2 linked regions of the Anatilimnocola aggregata genome follow. The protein of the gene in region 1 binds, or shares a complex with, the protein of each later gene. Links are inferred from orthologs where the notes say so. Each region holds a gene or a part of one and is shown on either strand. Other genes may lie near its edges.

The links.
Region 2: the proteins of accC (region 1) and accD are in contact, whole or in part, in a solved structure (PDB 8UXZ), measured with the Escherichia coli proteins. The link is inferred for Anatilimnocola aggregata from one-to-one orthologs.

Annotation. Positions count from the first base shown.
Region 1 is NZ_CP036274.1:7,454,311-7,457,477, forward strand. Bases 93-2,939 are described here. They hold accC (acetyl-CoA carboxylase biotin carboxylase subunit), read right to left. Parts: upstream 2,272-2,939; coding sequence 913-2,271; downstream 93-912. Other genes in these bases: ETAA8_RS28275 (DUF1559 domain-containing protein), read left to right, coding at 93-426; ETAA8_RS28280 (carboxypeptidase-like regulatory domain-containing protein), read left to right, coding at 461-877; accB (acetyl-CoA carboxylase biotin carboxyl carrier protein), read right to left, coding at 2,299-2,805. In the rest of the region: more of ETAA8_RS28275, read left to right, coding at 1-92; ETAA8_RS28295 (hypothetical protein), read right to left, coding at 3,091-3,167. UniProt on the Escherichia coli protein: This protein is a component of the acetyl coenzyme A carboxylase complex; first, biotin carboxylase catalyzes the carboxylation of the carrier protein and then the transcarboxylase transfers the carboxyl group to form malonyl-CoA.
Region 2 is NZ_CP036274.1:1,724,452-1,727,709, reverse strand. The notes cover bases 188-3,125. They hold accD (acetyl-CoA carboxylase, carboxyltransferase subunit beta), read right to left. Parts: upstream 2,102-3,125; coding sequence 1,274-2,101; downstream 188-1,273. Other genes in these bases: rpe (ribulose-phosphate 3-epimerase), read right to left, coding at 2,986-3,125; ETAA8_RS06720 (histidine phosphatase family protein), read right to left, coding at 2,335-2,964; msrA (peptide-methionine (S)-S-oxide reductase MsrA), read left to right, coding at 685-1,221; ETAA8_RS06735 (WD40 repeat domain-containing protein), read left to right, coding at 188-563. Also shown: more of ETAA8_RS06735, read left to right, coding at 1-187; more of rpe, read right to left, coding at 3,126-3,258.

The sequences.
Region 1 (3,167 bases):
GATCACAAGATGGGAAATGCCAGCAGCGTGCATCCCAGTCCCACGCCCGATCGGCACAACACCAATCTGTGTAACGGCATCTTCTATCGCAACAACTATCAAGACGGAGTGCGGCTCGGTTCAATTACCGACGGCACCTCGAATACGTTCATGGTGGGCGAAGACGTCGTCTCGCAGAATTTTCATTCGGCCGCGTTCTATTCCAACGGCGACTACTGCAGTTGCCACGGCCCACCGAACTTCTTCGTCTATCCGCCGACCGTGGGCAGCTGGTGGAACGTCATGACCTTTCGCAGCAAGCATCCGGGAATTGTCCAATTCGTATTGGGCGATGGCTCGGTGCGCATCATTCAGCAGAACATCAACTACGACTTGTATCGCTACCTGGCCACCAAAGCAGAAGGGGAAACGGCGATTGTTCCTTAACCTCGATGTCTGCGTACAGAGTTGTATTCGTCCGATGTTCAATGATCGCCAGCTAAAACTCCCCACCTTGTTACTGGCCTGCGGACTATTGGCGCTGGTGGGCTGTCAGGGCCCTATTTCCACGGTCGAAGGACAGGTTACGCTTGACGGCCAGCCGTTATCGAGGGGCGACATCTCGTTCTACGCGCCAGGCGGAGCACTCGCCAACGGAGCAATCGATGTATCAGGGCGATACCGGATTCAGACAGGCACAGAACGTGGCCTGACTCCAGGGACGTACCGGGTGGTCGTCGTCGCCAACGACGTCATTCTTCCCACGGAACCCGGTGGCGCGCCAATGCCCAAATTGATTACCCCGGCCAAATATAGCGATCCTGCGACCAGCGGGTTCACAGCTGAAGTGAAGCCCGGGCACAACAAATTCGACTTTGAATTGAAGTCGTCGCCCTAAGTGGCGGGTCCGCTAAGCGTGCCAAAAATGCCGAGCTATTTGTGAACTTCGGGGGCGAGGAACGTCCGTTCGACGAAGCCGGTATCGACCAGTGCATCGGCAAAGGTGGCGTGACTAAGCACCTTCTTGTGGAACATTGCAGTCGTCGCTATGCCTTCGACTCGCAGTTCGTCAAGCGCGCGAATCATCGTGGCAATCGCTTCGGCCCGAGTGGGCTTATAGACGATCAGCTTGCCGATCATCGAGTCGTAATGAGGGGGCACGACATATCCGGCGTGAGCATGAGAATCGAACCGCACGCCCAGACCGCCGGGAACGAACATCTGCTTGATGAGCCCCGGATTGGGCTGGAAGTTGCGGTCGGGATTTTCGGCATTGATGCGGCACTCGATAGCACAGCCCGTCTGCTTGATGTCTTCCTGCTTGAATGGCAGTGGCTCGCCGGACGCTACCAGAATCTGCGTCTTGATAATGTCGATGCCAGTCACCATTTCGGTGACAGGGTGTTCGACTTGCACGCGCGCGTTGACTTCGATGAAGTAGAAGTTGTCTTGCTGGTCGACAATGAATTCGACGGTGCCGGCGTTGGTGTAGCCGACTTGCTTGATGAGTCGCACAGCCGCTTCGCACATCTCTTTCCGCCGCTCGGCAGGCAAGCGAGGAGCGGGCGATTCTTCGATCAGCTTTTGATGGCGACGCTGGGTCGAGCATTCGCGTTCGAAGAGGTGGCAAACATTGCCGTGATGATCGGCGATGATCTGCACTTCGACGTGGCGCGGCTTTTCGATGTATCGTTCGAGATAGACGCCACCATTGCCAAACGCAGCTGCGGCTTCGGTCTTGGCAGCTTGCAACGCGGGCTTGAGCGCCAGTTCGTTGGCGGCGACGCGCATTCCTTTGCCACCACCACCGGCAGTCGCCTTGATGAGGACGGGATAGCCAATTTCGCGGGCAGTGCGGACAGCTTCTTCGTCGTCTTCAATCAGGCCAGCTGAACCGGGAACGACAGGGACGTTGGCCTTGCGGGCTGCTTCGCGAGCGCGGTTCTTATCGCCGAGGGCATCCATCGCTTCCGGCGTAGGGCCAATAAAGTCGATCTTGCAGCTGCGGCAGACTTCGTTGAAGTGGGCGTTCTCGGCGAGAAAGCCGTAGCCAGGGTGAATGGCCTCGACGTTGCCGACTTCGGCGGCGCTGATGATCTGATCAATCTTTAGATACGACTGCGCGCTCTTGGCGGGGCCGATGCAGTAGCTTTCATCGGCCAGCTGTAGATACTGCGAACCGCGATCGGCAGTGCTATAGACGCACACCGTCTCAATGCCAAGCTCTTTGCAGGCCCGGATGATCCGCAAGGCAATTTCGCCGCGGTTAGCAATCAAAATTCGTTTGTACATATGCTCGATGGCCGGACGACCGGCGGCTTACTTGCTGGTATCGACCTTGAACAGCGGCTTGTCAAACTCGACCGCTTCGCCATCTTCCACCAGCACGGCGACAATCGTGCCCCGTACTTCGGCCGGGATTTCGTTGAAAACCTTCATGGCTTCAATAATGCAAACGGTCGTGTTGCTGTCGACCCGGTCGCCCACTTTAACAAAGGCATTCGCCTTAGGATTGGCCCGCGAATAAAACGTGCCGACCATCGGGCTCTTGATGACTGTGATGCCCGGACCATCGGCCACGGGTCCCTTGGGTGCGGCGGTCGCAGCAGCTGCGACGGGTGCCGGCGCTGGTGTGGCGGCTGCCATGATGGGAGCGGCGAACTGCTGCGGCGCGTATTGAACAGCGGCTCCGCGTTGAATGCGGATGCGATGCCGCGACTCGCGGAGGTCGATCTCGTTCAGGTCGTGCTCTTTCATGAGCTCGACCAAACGGCGAATCCGGTCCACATCGAACACATTGCCAGTAACCGCTTCCGAATCTGCCATGATATTTTTCCGAGGCTTCTTGACCGCGACCGCCTTGGTAGCGGGCCGCGCGGACGTCCCGGCTCGCTGGGAAGGCTTGCGGGCGTCGGCCATACCTATTTCCTATGAATCACTAGATGAGCAAACGATAAGCAATCATGCGGGCTGCGAACGGACGCAATCAGCCAGCAGCAGGTAGTGGGCAAAAGCTCAAGTTGCAGATTTGCGGAAGAACTGCTGAGCACCCGTTTTCGGAGGAGACTCTCGCGGCACAAACCGTTATCTGTCCTAGAGTTTGGGCGGATTCTAGCTTTGCTTGACGGGCCCGTCAAGCCGCGACTCCGTAGCCCGCCGAGTCCAGTATTTCTCGAACAGGTCCATCA
Region 2 (3,258 bases), 5.7 Mb from region 1 along the record:
GCGTGGCGTTCCCGCTCGATGGCACGTCCCTCATTGGCGTCTGCCGCGAAACGCAGAAAGAGGGGCCAGACCAATACCTGATTCGCAAATGTGAAATCGCGACCGGCAAGTTAGTCCAAACCTCGCAGCCATTGACTCAGCCCTTTTTTCGAGTGGCGATTGCCCCGGATACTGTCCACCTCGCCACCGGCCACGATGGCGGCAATGTGCTGATCTGGGATCTGGTCAATCTCACACCCCAAACGCGTTTGCAAACAGGCGTGAAGGGGATTGCTCATCCGTTCTTCTCGCCCGACGGCAAGTACCTCGCCGCGGGTTGCCAGGACAATGGCGACGTCGTCATCTGGAAGTTGCCCAGTGGCGAAGAAGCGGGCCGCTTTACGTTCGAGAAGGGAACCTTCCGCACCTATCTCACTCGGGGTGCTGACGACACCTTTCGCCCCGAGAAAGACCCCGCTCGCTTCAGCTTCAATCCCGATAGCAGCGCGTTCATGGTCGGCAGCTATGGTGGCATCATCCGACAAATTGAAGGTGGCCGCGAACTGATGCGGTTCGGGGATTAACAGCTGTCCCGAGGCAAGCGATACTCCACCTTAGCAAGGCGATTGCCCTGACGGGGACAGTTGCTAAGAATGCACTATCTATCGCAAGGAAGACATTCTGCTGCTGGGGAGATCGAAAACCATGACCACTACCATCGTGCTTGCCGGGGGTTGTTTCTGGTGTACCGAGGCGGCCTTCGAGCAGTTAAAGGGTGTCAGCGATGTCACGAGCGGTTATGCCGGCGGGACGAAGGAAAGCGCCAATTACCGCCGCGTGTGTGACGGGAATACGGGCCATGCCGAAGTGATTCGCGTGACCTACGACCCAGAGCAGATTTCGCTCGACACACTCTTGAGTGTGTTCTTCGATGCTCACGATCCCACAACGCTGAATCGCCAGGGAGCAGACCAGGGGACGCAATATCGCTCGGCCATCTTCTATGCCGACGATGCCCAGAAAGAGGCCGCGGCCGCGAAAATTAAGGAGCTAACCGAGAAGCGGGCCTTCGCGCAGCCAATCGTCACGAGTCTCGAACCGCTCGTCGAGTTCTTCCCGGCAGAAGATTACCACCAGGACTATGCCCAGCAGCATCTCGATCAGCCCTACATTCAAGGGGCAGCCATCCCAAAGGTATGCAAGGTCCGCGCGAAGTACGCGGGACTGATCCAGCGCGACTAAAAAGACCTCTGCATAGAACTCGTCACGCTCCGCCGCAACGGCCTGTGTTGGCCTACTTACCGCAGTAGTCGATCGCGCGGGCGATTTCGCTCTTCAATCGCGAGCGGCTGACGATGCGGTCGATGAAGCCGTGCTGCAGCAGAAACTCGCTGGTTTGAAATCCCTTGGGGAGTTCCAGGCGAATCGTGGCTTTAATCGTGCGTGGGCCGGCGAAGCCAATCAGCGCCTTCGGTTCCGCAAAGACCAGATCACCCAGCGAAGCAAAGCTGGCCGCGACGCCACCCATCGTGGGATTCGTCAGCACCGAGATGAACAAGCCGCCAGCCGAGTCGTAGCGAGCCAGAGCTGCCGAGACCTTGGCCATTTGCATCAGCGACAAGATCCCTTCGTGCATGCGGGCGCCACCGCCCGAACCGCTGACTATGATGAGGGGCAAATTCTCGGCAGTGGCACGTTCGACTAACCGGGCCAGTCGTTCGCCTACCACCGAACCCATGCTCCCCATGATGAAGGCCGAGTCGGTCACACCCACCGCGACGCGGCGAGCGCGAATCATGCCACAGCCCGTCACGGCAGCGTCGGTCATGCCGGTTCGCTTCTGTTCGGCAATTAGACGCTCTTTGTACGGTTTCGAATCGGCAAACTGCAGCGGGTCGGTTGGCAGCAGGTTTGCGTCCCACTCCTCAAACGTACCTTCGTCCAGCAGCTGGGCGATTCGCTCGGGGGCAGAGACGTAAAAGTGATACTCGCACTGCGGGCAGACGTTGTGCTGTTTCTCGGCTTCCTTTTTGAAGATCGAGGCACTGCAGCCTGGACAGCGCAGCCAGAGCCCTTCGGGGACGCCACGTTTAGGCCGTTTGATGTTGGATGGCGTAGTCACGATAGACATGGGGGAGGAGGATGATATCGAGGCTGTAGGGAGGGCTCCCATGACATGCTCCAATCCAGGGCGACTATGCGCTAGGTTGCCGGGGTCATGCAAGCAAATTCCGGCTTTTGATTCTACAAAAATGCGGGCTGTCGGCAGGGGGTCAATTGTCTCGCGATTGCGGCAGGCCTATCCATTAGGGTATCGGTTGCCGGCCATTGGCCGGCGCAGTTATTCCGCCTTTACTAGGCAGCGCCCCCTGCAACAGGGAGTACAGCGGCCGAAGTATGTGCTAGCACCACGCGGCGAACGTCGTCGTTCCCCAGATCGAGCAACTGCCAGCCGCCACATTGGCACTCGGCCTTCCACAGGTCGCCAAGTTCACCGGGAGTGATGACGTTGCGGACCAGGCTGAAGAGTGGTTCAGGCAATACCAGGGCAATCGTCCCCGTCCGATGCTTGCGTAAAAGTCGGTCGACACCAACCCGCACGCGGGCCTGGGCCATGCCGACCGGTTCACCTTCCGGTGGGCAGACGGTTTCCGGGTGGTCTTGCAGTTGACGATAGACCCGGGGCTGGGTGTGTTTCAACTCGTCGACGAGTTTGCCGTGCCACAGGCCGTGATCGACGTTCTGAAAATCGGCCAGTTGCCGCACCTTCAGCCGGCGGCTGTTGGCGAGTTGCGTGGCCGTTTCGACCGCACAACGGCAAGTGGAACTGTAGAAGTAGTCGATATCGACTTGCTGCAATTCAGCGACCAGGCGAACCGCTTGGGCGGTGCCGACATCGCTGAGCGGCAAATCGAGAGTTCCCTTGATGCGACCTTGTTCGTCGAAATCAGTCGCAGCAGAACGAATCAGCAGAATACGAACCATACAGGATCGAACTTGACCTCCTTAAAGACGTGCCAGTTGAGTAAGTTGTTCGACAGCCGGCCGATAGCTCGCCTGCCCGAAGATCGCTGACCCAACTACGAACCACTGCGCTCCTGCCTGCGCACATCGGCCAATGGTCGACGTGTTGACGCCGCCATCCACCTCTAAAATCACTTCGGGCCGAAGTTGGCCCGTTTGTTTTTGCGTATTCAACGTCTGCAATTTGTCGAGTGCCACGTCGTGAAACTTCTGCCCGCCAAAACCGGCTGGCACGCTCATGACAAGAATTAGGTC